Regions from separate parts of the Pseudoalteromonas sp. NSLLW24 genome, predicted to be linked through region 1. Evidence: predicted binding sites of a transcription regulator. Region 1 holds the regulator's gene; the other holds the start of a gene.
The links. The regulator LexA, encoded in region 1, represses DNA repair genes until DNA is damaged. The targets are predictions, from matches to a motif close to TACTGTATNNNNATACAGTA.

Region 2: I6E72_RS02640 (YebG family protein) is a predicted target of LexA. The motif match lies at 3,849-3,868, and genes of this name have one in related genera.

What each region holds. Positions count from the first base shown of each region.
Region 1 is NZ_JADYWQ010000019.1:10,003-17,530, reverse strand. Features, by position in the region: gene ctaD (cytochrome c oxidase subunit I) at 1-246, opposite strand, end outside; gene coxB (cytochrome c oxidase subunit II) at 246-1,388, opposite strand; gene lexA (transcriptional repressor LexA) at 1,872-2,489, opposite strand; gene I6E72_RS16690 (PaaI family thioesterase) at 2,657-3,097, shown strand; gene I6E72_RS16685 (hypothetical protein) at 3,098-3,478, opposite strand; gene I6E72_RS16680 (membrane protein) at 3,791-4,516, shown strand; gene I6E72_RS16675 (chaperone modulator CbpM) at 4,592-4,912, opposite strand; gene I6E72_RS16670 (DnaJ C-terminal domain-containing protein) at 4,912-5,880, opposite strand; gene I6E72_RS16665 (endonuclease) at 6,112-6,765, shown strand; gene I6E72_RS16660 (S41 family peptidase) at 6,865-7,528, shown strand, end outside.
Region 2 is NZ_JADYWQ010000002.1:234,254-241,781, forward strand. Features, by position in the region: gene I6E72_RS02625 (MlaA family lipoprotein) at 1-99, shown strand, start outside; gene I6E72_RS02630 (EAL and HDOD domain-containing protein) at 170-1,393, opposite strand; gene putP (sodium/proline symporter PutP) at 1,726-3,204, shown strand; gene I6E72_RS02640 (YebG family protein) at 3,480-3,797, opposite strand; gene I6E72_RS02645 (ComEA family DNA-binding protein) at 4,111-4,407, shown strand; gene I6E72_RS02650 (DUF6170 family protein) at 4,432-4,734, opposite strand; gene dsbB (disulfide bond formation protein DsbB) at 4,736-5,254, opposite strand; gene fadR (fatty acid metabolism transcriptional regulator FadR) at 5,799-6,512, shown strand; gene I6E72_RS02665 (peroxiredoxin) at 6,875-7,480, shown strand.

The DNA of each region.
Region 1 (7,528 bases):
ACCATGCACTGTGGTCATTTGATTAAAAAAGTGAGGATCGACCAACTGTAAACCTGGTTGAAATAATTCAGCTCTGATCACCATGGCCATTCCACCACCAATTAAGAACATGGTCAGCGAAAAAATTAAATATAAACTACCTATATCTTTATGATTAGTTGTGTAAAGCCAGCGTTTAAAACCTTTAGCTGGGTGATGAGCATGATGAGCTTCATTGGCGTTAGGTTGTTCTACTATGCTACTCATTAGTTCGCCTCCACTTTGGCATCAAGTGCTGCCTGTATTTGACTCGGTTGAATAACATCACCCGTATCATTACCCCACGCATTACGTTTATAAGTAATAACCGCTGCTAATTGCTTTATAGATAACTGTTTGGCAAATGCTTGCATTGCCGTACCGGGTCGCCCATGGATAACTACATCAATGTGATCTTTTATATCGCCAAGCACTATAGGGCTGCCTTTAAGTGCAGGAAATACACCCGGTAACCCCATGCCAGTAGGCTGATGACATGCAGCACAATTGGCCATATATACTTGTTCGCCTAAAGTCATTAATTCTTCTTTTGGGAGGGTTTTATCAAGTAATGCGGCATCTGCTAATGCTGCTTTTTGTTTAGCTTGCTTTGCATCTGCAAGCCACGTTTTAAAATCAGCCTCAGATTTAGCGACCACCACAACGGGCATAAAGCCATGATCTTTACCACACAACTCAGCACATTGGCCTCGGTAAGTACCTTCTTCGTTTATGTTCGTCCATGTTTCGTTTATAAAGCCGGGATTCGCATCTTTTTTAACTGCAAAATCAGGTACCCACCAAGAGTGAATAACATCGTCAGAAGTCATTAAAAATCGTACTTTTTGATTTATTGGCAGTACGAGAGGTTTATCAACCTCAAGTAAGTAGTTAGGATTTTTATCTGCAAGATTCGCTATTTCATCTTGCGGGGTAGATAAAATAGAGTAGAACTCTACATCTTCACCCATATATTCATAATGCCATTTCCATTGCGAGCCTGTAATTTTAATAGTGAGATCAGCTTTGCTGGCATCTTCCATTGCAATTAGAGTTTTAGTGGCTGGTACTGCCATAGCAATTAAAATAACAAACGGGATTGCAGTCCAAAGTATTTCTACTTTAGTGCTTTCGTGAAATTGGGCAGGTACAGCCCCTTTAGATTTACGGTGATGAATAAGTGCCCAAAACATAATTGCGAACACTATCACCCCAATCACACAACATATTATAAATATGGTCATGTGCAGCTGATATACATTATTGCTTATATCGGTTACGCCTTTGCGCATATTGTATTGGCTGTTAGCCAAAACTGGGTGCGAAAAAACACATAATATAAGCCACAAGGTAGAGGTCAGTTTACCCATGTGACGGCTCCTTTGATGCTATTGCGAATGCAAAGCGAAGAGGCATACGGCTTAAACGCCAATTCGTTATTTTTATTTTTTTAGTCAATCTCATTTAATATTGATTGGTTTTGCTGCGCCAACAACGTGTTTGTGTATATTGTGTGTTCTCAAAACTAAAAAGCTGTGAGTTATTATTAGCTCAGCACATTAATAATTAGCTAAAAAATGAACAACAAGCAAGTTTTAGTATAAAAAACAATCAGGTGATATTGAGTAATTAATAAAAAATCAGTAACCAACTAGGTAACAGGAAGTTCAAAAGATGAGCAAAACAAAGGGGTTTAACGCATTCGAAGGGGGAAAATATAAGTGCAAAAAAGTTTACAGCTTAAATTGTCAGTGAGCTATTTATGCCCTATTTTTAGTGCGAATTTAAAACAGAAAATGCGTACTAATTAGTACGCATTTATAAAACTGCTTGTTTAAAAGCTATTTTTAAAGTCACATCCAATCAGCGTTTCTTATAACACCAACGGCTAAGCCTTCAATATTAAAAGACTCATTCTCAAGATCTACTTCAATAGATTCAAAATCGTCGTTTTCAGCATGAAGTAATACTTTACGACCCGCTTTCTCAAGACGTTTTACAGTTACGTCTTCGTCTAGGCGGGCAACAACAACTTGCCCGTTTTCAGCGGTTTGAGTACGATGTACAGCAAGTAAATCACCATCCATAATACCAATATCTTTCATGCTCATACCGTTAACGCGTAGTAAAAAATCTGCAGCCGGTTTAAACATTAATGGATCTATTTTGCAGTGACTTTCAACGTGCTCTTGCGCCAAAATAGGTGAACCAGCAGCAACACGCCCTATAAGCGGTAAACCTAATTGTTCTGGCTCTTCTTCTTCAATTAACTGAATACCACGGCTTGCACCTGGTTTCATTTTAATTGCGCCTTTTTTAGCAAGTGCTTTTAAATGTTCTTCAGCAGCATTGGCACTTTTAAAACCTAATGTTTGCGCTATTTCAGCACGTGTAGGAGGCATACCAGTGTCTTTAATAAAAACTTTAATTAGTTCGAGTATTTGAGCTTGGCGGTTCGTTAATGGTCGCATACAACTGGTTTTCCATACAGTACATTTAACTGTGAGTATATACAGTTAAATAAAAATCGCAAATTTAAATTAAGCCTTAAAATAGCCAAAGTAATTTCACTTGTGTACATTTTAGGGATATAACTAAAGCTAGGTTTATAAATGATTAAAAAAGCAAAGGAGTCATTATGAGTATTTGGTACCAGCCCATCACTTTAGAGCTGTGCAAGCAGTTAGAACAAGGCATTGATGGCCAAGGAACATTAATGAAAACCATGGGAATAGAAGTCACTGAAATTGGTGATGATTACTTAGTAGCCACTATGCCGGCAATTCCTGAGCATCATAACCCAATGGGAATGGTTCACGGCGGTGCTAACGTTGTACTTGCCGAAACAGTTGCCAGCTATGCAGCTAACTTTGTTGTCGATTTTACAAAATTTTACTGCGTGGGGCAGGAAATTAGCGCAAGTCATTTAAAAGCATCTCGCAACGGCACTTTAACAGCAACGGCAAGAGCGTTTCATATTGGCAAACGTAGTTCAGTGTGGGAAATAAAAATTACAAATAGCCGCAATGAGCTGTGCTGCGTATCAAAAATGACCGCAGCAGTCGTAGAGCGAAGGTAGTTACTTTTCGATTGGGTAAATTGTAATTTCCATACCCGCACCAATCGCAGATATACGCAATAATGTATCTGCATCTAAGGCTTGATTAAAGCACTTAGGTGAAGTGCCTGATTCAAAACCAATATCAAACGTTCTACGTGAACAGCTTAACCATTGTTTTAGCGCGTTACGCGAACACGATTCAATAAGCTCACATATATGGTTTATTGCTTTGTCAGGCGTGTTTACTACACCTGTTGCTTCAATACGCGCTAATTGACGGTATTCGTCTTTGTCATAATGTAAAATCGTCGCGACTTTTTTCAAGTCTGCCACTAGCAAACTAATATCTTGCTTTGATTCAAGCTCAAGATCTACATTTAAAAATTGAATTTCCGACATCGTTTCGTATTTATCCTCTAATAATTTCATTGCAAACTTTAACGCAGTTTTACCGTTATACCAAATCAACTATGCTCTATTAACCACTTTATATAGATATTTCGCAGCTTTTAAGTATTTTTTAGCGTTTAAAGCTAGCTGGATATCAAACACTCAGCTCAATTAACAAATAAGTCATGTTAGCAATTTAAGTGTAATCTTTTTTATTTTTAAATGATTACAGTAAGCTATAGTTTAAACTGCGACAAAATGTCGCAGTAACTAATCCCATTAATGTAATAAACTAGCCTCTAAAAATAATAAGACTAAAACATGAATAAAAAAATATTTAAGTATGCTCGCAAGTTACATAAATGGCTCGGTTATTTGCTCGCATTACAAATTTTAGCTTGGCTATTAGGTGGTTTAGTAATGAGCGCTATCCCTCTTGATAAAGTTCATGGGGAGCATCTTGCAACACGTACTCTTAATAACCCATTTACGCAGGCTGATTATGTTGCCTCCCTTGACGATATTGCATCTCAGGTGGTTAATCCAACACAAATAATTTTTGAGAACTTTTTAACCACACCTATAATTACAGTAATAAATAAAGATGAACAGCAAAGCTTTAACGGTATAACAGGCCGACCTTTTGAGCCGCCAACTAAAATACAAATTACCGCAAATGCTAAAGCACACTTACTTATTGATGATCAAGTGACAAGCGCTGTACTGCTAAAGCAAGGTATGCGAGAAGTTGGATATAAAACCAATGTTTGGCAGGTACAATTTGACGACACATTTAACACAACACTGTATTTGTCAGAAAATAACGGCAAAGTTATCACCGTTCGCAGCACACTATGGCGAATTTTCGACTTTTTTTGGATGTTACATATTATGGATTACGATGAGCGAGAGGATTTTAATAATCCGCTGCTTATTAGTTTTGCAGCAACCAGCGTACTTTTTTGCCTAAGTGGAATATTACTACTTATGCAAAACATACGACTAAAACGATTTATCCGAATTAAAAGTAAGAATAAATCAAAGTAGTCATATTGGTTTTTAAGAACTAGCGCACTCTCACCAAAGAGTAAATAAGCCCGAGGAAGTACCCAAGGGCAGATTTTATTCCAAGTGTTTAAATCGACTCAAATGTCGCTTTAACATTTCGTTTTCGAAAATCAACTCATCACGCTCATCCAGCAATTGTAAAACTAAAGCTATTGCCGACCAATCTAACGAAAAGTCATGTTGAATACGGGCCGCTTTTTTAACTAAGGTCACTGCCGATACCGTAAATTGCCACTGCGTAACATGCTTCCCCTCAATTGGAACCGCAATATTGTGCTCAACTAGCTCATATAAAATTGCTTCGCTAATATCACTACTCAAACATAGCTCTTTGCTAGTAAGTAAATCATCTTTTTGTGTCACGATAATTTGCATTATGGCTTGCTCCAGTTATTACGGGGATCAAAGTGAGCTTTTTCGGCTAATTCTTCCCAAAGTTTTTTACTGGTATCATCAACAGATGTTGGATTAACAATTTTAAGCACAGCAAATAAATCACCTTTGGCTTTTTTACTCATTAATCCCTTACCTTTAATACGCAAGCGTTGACCAGACTGACTATTAGATGGAATAGTTAATTGGATTTTGCCTGCCAACGTAGGTAAATTTATTTTTGTACCAAGAGCCGCTTCCCATGGTGCAAGAGGGACGACTATATTTAGGTTATGACCTTCAACATCAAATAATGGGTGGGGCACTAAACTAATTTGTAAGTACAAATCGCCATTTTGCCCGTTCGCTGACCCTAATCCGCCTTGCCCTTTTAGTCGAATTCGTTCGCCATTTACTGAACCTGCGGGAATTTTCACTTTAAGTGATTTTTTAATTTCAGAGACACGACCACTACTATCTCGCTGCGGTAACATAAACTCAACAGGCTTAACGGTATCAACTAAAGTCTCTTCAAGAAAAATCGGGAACTCTATTTCCACATCTTGTCCTTTTTGCGCGCGAGCGGCGTTACTTCTGCCCTGCCCGGAACGATTGAATCCACCGGCGCCGCCAAACATTGAATTAACAAAATCAGAAAACTCTTGATCGGTTTGAGGATCGCTTTGCTGATAATTACTTTGCGATGAAGCATTGTTACCACCATAATTACCTTGCTGTTGACGAGCACGATTTTGTTGGTGACGACGTAACTCGTCATATTTAGTGCGTTCTTCTTTGTTATGAATGACTTCGTAAGCTTCTGCTATTTCTTTAAACTTATCTTCTGCTTGAGGCTCTTTGCTTACATCTGGGTGATATTTTCTGGCTAACTTTTTATAAGCTACTTTAACCGCTTTATCGTCTGCATCAGGCGATATTCCAAGCACTGCATAATAATCAACAAATTTCATTTGCAATCCAAATCCCCATATTGAGTAAGCTTTAAGCATACTCCTTAACGTATAATCTTGTGTGGTTAAAATACGATAAATAGTAAGAAATAAATGAATAGTGAAAATAACTTTGAATAAAAAATTAATCGGACACTTTTTAGTAATATAAGTGCAGGCCTTAAGTTAACTTTATCTTTTATCTTCAAGGCTTTAAACTGCCTGTTCCTGTAGTTCACATTTGTGATGGATATGACTCGATTTATTCTGGCCTTACTGGCTTGTTGTGTGTGTTTTTCGGTATCTGCCGAACAATTTACCCGTTTTTCAACGGCTAAAAGACATTTAATTAAAACCCTCCCTGACAACGCCAAAAGTATTTACTGCGGTTGTGATATTAAAAAAGAAGGCAAAAAACTCATTCCTGATCCTTCTAACTGTGGTTACATTCCTCGAAATACACTTACCCGCTCAGGCAAAGTAAATGTGCGAGCACTACGCATTGAGTGGGAACATATTGTTCCGGCGTGGGAATTTGGTCATCAGCTACAATGTTGGCAAGATGGCGGACGTAAAAACTGCCGTAAAGTAAGTGCTAAATTTAGAAAAATGGAAGCTGATATAAATAACTTAGCGCCAGCTATTGGCGAAATTAATGCCGATCGCTCTAATTATCGTTTTGGCATGCTTAGCGAAAACGCCACACAGTATGGTCGCTGCGAAGTAAAAGTAAACTTTAAGCAACGTGTAGTTGAACCGCCTGTCTATGCACGTAAACGTATAGCCGACACTTACGCTTACATGCAGAAAACATACGGTTTAAAAATCTCTGATAAACAGCAAAAGTTATTTAATGCGTGGAAAAAGCAAGCATTTGCAGATACAAGTAGTGCGAGCAAGCTCTAAGCTTTAACACTCATTTACATAAATCAAAGTTATAAATGTTGAATAAACGAGCGAGTGTTGTAATATTTTAAACAACTTATTTACAGAAAGTCCTTAACTATGTTTAAAAATAATAAAACCTCGCTTGCCATTTTTGCAGCACTTTCGGGCTTTGCTTTAACGGGTTGTGGCGGCGGAGGCGGTATCGACTCTGCTCCTGTAGTTACCACGCCTATAGTTACAACACCTGTTAGTAGCAGCCCAACATGGACAGCGGCGGTATTTGAGCCCTCTAACGATTTAAAAAACTTTTGCGAAACCCCTCGTACGGGTAACGATCCCTTTAATAACAACAACCCCTACCCAGATCAAGCGGGTTCTGCCCTTTATGAAAAGCTTTGGCTTCGCTCTTGGAGCGACGAAACATACCTTTGGTATGATGAGATTGCCGATAACGACCCTGAAAGCTTTACAACAGTAGCCGATTACTTCGCTCAATTAAAAACAGAGCAGCTTACCGACTCAGGGGCAAAAAAAGATAACTTTCATTTTTCAGAACCTACTGAAGATTACTTTCAAGAAGCGCAATCGGGCGTTACTTCTGGTTACGGTATAAATTGGGCATTTATTGGCGATACAGCCGACCGTATTTTACGCGTCGCTTATCTTGAAGATGATTCACCTGCAAGCCAAATAGGCTTTCAACGTGGTGATACTGTACTTTCAGTTGACGGTGTTAGCATTAATACCAATACAGAGTCGGGTGTAGATACGCTTAACGAAG
Region 2 (7,528 bases), on a different contig from region 1:
ATCTACTTTCAGCGTCAAATTTATGAGCTGTACGATGGCAACCCACCTATAAAAGAAGAGCCAGCTGATTTTGATGAAGACTTTTTAGAAAGTTTATAATTGAAAAGCCACTCATAAAAACGCCAGCTAAATGCTGGTGTTTTTATTTGCTTTTATTTTTCGTTAACTACTAACTACTAACTACTAACTGCATTTGCTCATTAACCCAAGCTAGTGCTTCATGATAAGCATCGGGAACTTTGTTACCTAGGTTTAGCTCTTTCGTTAGCTCGTTTGCGGCAGACCAATTTGCTTGTTCGTAGTATTTAACTAAGTTTAAATATTTTGCTAGCAAGCCTTCATCGTTTAATAGCGCTGCTTTTATATCATTAGAAAGTGGAAGCTTTTTCATGACGCTTTCCATACTCTCATCTAAAATAGCATCCATAAGCGACATCATACCGGTTAAAAATGCCATGCCGGTATCTTTAAACTGCCCATGGGATATAGCGAGCAATTCAGCAAATCGAGCGCGCGTAAGCGATAGCCTAATTAGCTCTACAGGTTTGTCTGCTGATACTTGTGCTGCAAACAGTAGTGACAATAGCTTTTTAATTTCATTGGCGCCAAGCACTATAAGAGCTTGCTTAATGGTACTTATTTCTGCGCGTCTTGCAAATGCGGCAGAATTTGAATACCTAAGTAATTTATAAGATAGATTTACATCACGTTCAAACACATCAGTGATTTTCTTAAGATCCATATCAACACTTGATGTTTCGTAAAGCAATTCAGCTAATGCCATTTCTGAAGGTGGTAGAGCCTTACTTTGTACCATTTCAGGTTTTGAGAAGAAAAATCCTTGGAAATAATCAAACCCAAGCTCTAAAGCTTGTTGGTAAATTTCATAGGTTTCTACTTTTTCGGCAAGTAACTTAATATGTGAGTGCGGTTTTAAATCGTTAAGTACCGTTTTTATTGTATCTATATCGGATGCTAAAAAGTCTATTTTAATAATATCAATAAATGGGTAAAAATGACGCCATACAGGTTGATGAATATAGTCATCAAGAGCAATAGTGTAACCTTTATCTTTTAAATCTTTAACGATAGCTAATAAACGCTTACCAGGCTGGATAGTCTCAAGTATTTCTACAACTATAGTGTCTTTACCTAGTAGTGTAGGGTAACCCTTTGATAGTGTTTCTAGGGTGAAGTTTATATAGGCAGGTTTATTGTCAGTTAAATCTTCTAAACCAAAATTAAACTGGCTACCCTCTATAAGTCGTGTTGTTGCTTCGTCACCATCTATATCGGGAAATACGTTATCAACGCCATCACGAAATAAAAGCTCATAACCGATAAGTTTTTTATCTCTATCTAAAATCGGTTGACGTGCAGCGTAAAAATACATAAACAGTTCCGTAAGAGTGATGTAATTGGGTATTGTAATAATATATGGCAAAAGATTCAAAATAGCATTACGTATATTTGCATGATTAATAAATTATCATTATAAATTAAGGTGTTTCTTCTATTTAATTTATTATATTTTACTAATTCGCTTTAAAATTATTCAACATGAGTATTTTTGTATCAGCTGGAAGCAACAAGTTGGAGATTTTATTGTTAGGCATGATATAGTCAGCGAGAATGGTTTTTATCCTAATAGTGTCTTTATTATAATATTTTAAGAGTCAATATTCGGATCAAGAGCCTGTTATTAATAATTATGCGGAGGCTAATTTGGAAACAGGAATGATTATTTCACTAGCATTATATTTTGTTGTAATGTTAGGTATCGGACTATATGCATATAAGCAATCTACTGGCGATGTATCAGGTTACATGTTAGGTGGACGAAATCTATCACCAAGTGTTGCTGCACTATCTGCAGGTGCATCTGACATGAGTGGCTGGATTTTAATGGGCCTACCTGGTGCGATGTTTGTTACTGGTTTTAGTAGTACATGGATAGCAATTGGTTTGGTGATTGGTGCTTGGTTAAATTACCTGTTAGTTGCACCTAGATTACGTGTGTACACTGAAAAAGCAAATGACTCTATAACAATCCCAGATTACTTCTCAAATCGCTTCAATGATAAGTCAAACTTATTACGTGTTGTATCAGCTGTTGTGATTATAGTCTTCTTTACTCTTTACACGTCATCTGGTGTTGTAGCCGGCGGAAAATTGTTTGAAAGCTCATTTGGTCTAAGTTATGAAGTGGGTTTATACATTACAACGGGTGTCGTTGTTTTATACACTTTGTTTGGTGGTTTTTTAGCGGTTAGCTTAACTGATTTCGTGCAAGGTTGTATTATGTTCATCGCACTGATTCTAGTGCCTACTGTTGCATACTCTTTACTTGAACAACCTCTGGAATCTACTTTACATAGTGTAAATCCAGATATGCTTAACTGGATTGGAGCAGGCTCTGCATTAGGTATTATTTCTGCAATGGCATGGGGTTTAGGTTATTTTGGTCAACCACATATCATCGTTCGTTTTATGTCGGTACGTAGTGTTAAGGATATGCCTAAAGCTCGCCGTATTGGTATGACATGGATGATTGTTGCTGCCCTTGGTGCTGTTGGTACTGGTATATTTGGTGCTGCTTATACTTATGAGAATAATATTGTAGTTGAAGATCCTGAAACGATTTTCCTAATTCTTTCTGAGTTATTGTTCCATCCACTTATTGCTGGCTTTTTACTAGCTGCAATTTTGGCTGCTATCATGAGTACTATCTCATCGCAATTGCTAGTAAGCTCAAGTTCATTGACTGAAGATTTATATAAAACATTTTTACGTAAAGATGCTAGCGACTTTGAATTAGTTACTGTTGGTCGAATTAGCGTTGCATTTGTTGCCCTGTTTGCAATTTATTTAGCGTACGATAGAGATAGCTCTATTTTAGACCTAGTAAGTAATGCATGGGCAGGCTTTGGTGCTGCTTTTGGACCTCTTGTATTGTTTAGCCTTTATTGGAAACGTATGAATTTTGCTGGCGCCTTATCTGGTATGTTAGTAGGTGCGTTTACAGTGCTTGTTTGGATTTATGGTCCGTTTACTATTAATGGTGAAAGTTTAAGTAGCTTTATGTATGAAATAGTACCTGGCTTTATTTTAGCGAGTATCGCAATTGTTGTTGTTAGCTTAGTAACAAAAGAGCCAGAGCAAAACATCACTGCTTTATTTGATGAAGTAGAAAAAGAGCTTTAAATAGCAATTACTATTCATTTTAAAATGAGTAGTAAGTAATACCAATCCGCGATAATACTTAATCATTTTGCGGTGCTAAACGTGTTGCTACCGGCGTTAAAAAATTATCATTTAGAACAACTAAATATCAAATTTTTTGCCTAGCTATCAACACGTTTTTCCACCCTCAAAATAGATCACTTAATTAAGCGAATTGGTATAATAAAAAAGGGAGCAACTAAGTTGCTCCCTTTTTTATTTAGTTTGTCCCGTCCGAGGAGAGGGCAATCTACGAGTTAACTTGCTTTTTTATCGTTGTTATCTTCAATTGGCGCAACGTTATCTGACTTTTTACTTTTTGCTGGCGCTTTGGTAACAACTGGATCTTTGCCGCCCTTTAATATGGTCATAAAGTCATCTTTGCTTTTCGCTATTTCTAAAGCAAGTGATTCAATTTGTTGCTCACTAAGCGGTACGTCTACCTTTTCTAGCATTAGCTCAAGTGATTCTGCTATATCGAGCATCTTGTCATAAGCATCAGCTTCTTTTTTGGTAGTAAACGTCATACGCTCGACTCCGTTTCGTTCTACAACATATTTAACAACAACAGCCATGATTTCTCCTGCAAAATTGCTTGGCACCGTGGTTTGTAAAAACCATTAGATTACTGTTTTTATGTACAGTAATGGTTTGGGCGTAAATTTGCAAGCGCGAAGTATTAATTTTTAGGTGTCTTAAATTTGACAAAAAACGGTAACTTTACTTTAGTTAAGCAATCACTTGTTGTACCAGCTGCATTTTCAGGATTTCGGATCATAGTGATAATGCGTTTAGGTACACTTTAAATGATGAGCTTTTCAGTTCCTTACTTTTTGGTTTTCCTAAGCAACATTCAAAATTAAGAAAAGAAGAATAGGGACAAGTTTGATGAAAACGTTAAAAAATTTATTCATAATAAGCTTATTATGCTTACTACCTGCAACTACCGTATATGCACAACTATCGGAAGTAACTAAGCAAATGCCTCAAGTTGAGACAATTAGTATAAATAATGCTGATGCAGATATGCTTGCTAAGCTACCGGGTATAGGTAAGAAAAAATCGCAGGCAATTGTGGATTACCGTGAAGAAAACGGCGAATTTAAAAGCGTTAGTGATTTATCGCAAGTTAAAGGAATTGGTAAAAAACTATTAGCCAAATTAGAGGGGAAAATTTCACTTTAATAGCAGTAGATAACAATCAGGGCGCTATGCGCCCTGATTAAATTGTTTTAATGCATCGCTTAAGTGTTTTTTAGCAAAGTTGATTTCAATAGGTGTTGTTAAAAGTGGGTAGCAAAGTCCGCCGAGTATCAAAAACGGGATTAATATCCAACCTTTAAATACCGTGAATATTAAAAATAGTGGACTTAGTAATATTAATTTAATAATACGCAGTAACACTTTATCAGTTGGCGATAACATACTTAAAGAAAGTGCTATTACGTCTTGGCGCTTGCGTACTTTTAGATGTTTAAGCTCATCTAATTGGCTTGAAAAAAATGTAAACATATCAAATCGACTTTTTAATTAATAAACGGCCAATAACTATAATAAATAGTGTTAGTGAGAAAATCCCAAATATAATTTCCATCCAAGCAGGCATGCTCAAACCAACAAACTGCCAATCTATATTTCCACAATCCCCGGTCGCCTGAAAAAAGCTAGGTATCCATTCATGTAACGGCATAAACGATGGGAAGTTTGGTTCAAACTCACAGCTAAATGCAAAAGGGTCTGTGGTGGTTTGCATATCAATATGCTCGCGAGCAATTAAATATCCCCAAACACTCGATACACCCCAAATTACATACGCTAATATACGAACTGCTTTGCTCTGTGGTTTAGTCGAACCTACGATTCCTGCGCCTAATAGACCCAGTACGGCTGTACGTTGATATATGCACATTATGCAAGGCGCCAATCCCATTTGGTATTGAAAGAAAAGGGCGGTCACTTCAAGTAAAAAAACGATAGCTGTAAATAAAAGCCACGGGGTACGTTGGGTGGGTAATTGGGCAAGCCAGTTCATAAAAATTCCGCGTTTAAATAAGACGTTAGATTATGACCTAGGATAATGTATGCGGCAACAAAAAGGAAAAAAAAGCTACCGAAGTCGCTTTTTATAAGATGAAATTATTGACCACTCAATGCAGCCTCAGCAGAGGCTACATGACGCTCTACTTAGTTCCCATTGATACATAAGCTTAGTTATATCGCTTACTTATACTACATTGGTACATTGCCTAATCAATTCTTTAAAGTTGCGGTTAGAACGCTCTGTTGCATAGGTGTTCCTTTTTAATGTACTTATGTGTTTTAAGTTGATTAAGCTAGGTATGGTGTAAATAAAAAATACCAATAATTACAATGTACCTACAATGAATATTGCTCTGTATATTTATACATTGTAGCTATATTAGAAAAACCTAAATTTTATTATTTATTAATCTTTAATTTCTACTCATTTGCTTATTAATATACCTGACTTTACTTGTTAGTTATGCTTCGTCTGGTACAATCAGTCAGTTATTCGTGTAAAACGATGAGTGTTGATTAATTCGAGTGGGAACTGGATGAGAATTTTTAAAGCGAAAAGCCCAGCAGGATTTGCTGAAGAATATATAGTTGAATCTATTTGGAACGGCGATTTCCCTCCAGGTTCAATTCTACCTGCCGAGCGAGAACTTTCAGAGTTAATTGGTGTAACAAGAACGACCTTGAGAGAAGTATTACAGCGTTTAGCACGTGATGGTTGGTTAACAATTCAGCATGGTAAACCAACAAAAGTAAATAACTTTTGGGAAACGTCTGGCTTAAATATTCTTGAAACACTAGCGCGCTTAGATGAAGACAAGATGCCTGAGCTGACAGATCAGCTTTTATCTGCACGTACTAATATTAGTGCTATTTATACACGTGCTGCAATTAAGTTGAATCCTGAACGTGTAATTGAAATTTTATCACAAAGTCATGAGCTAGAAGACACTGCGCAGGCATTTGCTGACTACGATTATAAAGTTCATCACGAATTAGCCGTTGCGGGTAATAACCGTATTTATGTATTAATACTCAACGGTTTTAGAGGCTTTTATTCAAAGATTGGTTGTCATTACTTCTCTGATGCCGGAACTCGTGAACTTGCTCGTCAGTTTTATAAAGATTTAACAATCTTGGCAGAAAATAAAGAGCACGATGGTGCTATTTCGATGATGCGTAAATACGGTCATCAAACAGGTGAGATTTGGCAAAAAATCCGTGGCGATATGCCCTCAGATATAATGGATTAAATCTAAACGAGAAGCCTGCATTTGCAGGTTTTTTTGTACCTGTAAAATAAATACCATATATATGAATTTTTAAACAATTTAATGTATTAACCCTTCTTCAGTAACGTCAAAAGCTCTACCTAATTACAACGTGATTTACACTTCAAAATAGACCTATTATTCAAGCAGATTAGTGCAAGTTGTAAGTGTTCGTTATTTTCGATTGCTCACATCGTTAAATGCGATTGTTCTTTTGTAGTGAATAACTTTAGAATGCCAATTAATTATATGTGTTCGCTATTGGTTTTTAATTTTTAGCGCCCATATAAGTACCAGCATTGCGAAAGCAATTGAAAACAAACTCAAAATATTTGGAGAATAAAATGGGTGTATTAGTAGGCCGCCAGGCACCAGACTTTACCGCTGCAGCTGTTCTTGGTAACGGTGAAATTGTAGATAGCTATAACCTTCATGAAACAATTAAAGGTAAAAAAGCAGTTATCTTCTTTTACCCACTAGATTTCACGTTTGTATGTCCTTCTGAACTTATTGCATTTGATAAGCGTTTTGAAGAGTTTCAAAAGCGTGGCGTAGAAGTAATTGGTGTTTCTATCGATTCACAATTCTCACATAACGCATGGCGTAACACCGCTGTTGCAGACGGCGGTATTGGTAAAGTTCAATACGCACTAGTTGCAGATGTTAAACACGAAATTTGTAAAGCGTATGACGTTGAGCATCCAGAAGCGGGTGTTGCATTTCGTGGTTCATTCTTAATCGACGAAGAAGGCAATGTACGTCACCAAGTAGTGAACGATTTACCACTAGGTCGTAACATCGACGAAATGCTTCGCATGGTTGACGCGCTAGCGTTCCACACTGAGCACGGTGAAGTATGTCCTGCTGGTTGGACTGAAGGTAAAAAAGGTATGGACGCAAGCCCTGAAGGCGTTGCTAAGTTCTTATCTGAAAACGAAGGCGAGCTATAATTTAGCCCTTAGTTTTAAATAAAAAAACCGCCAATTGGCGGTTTTTTT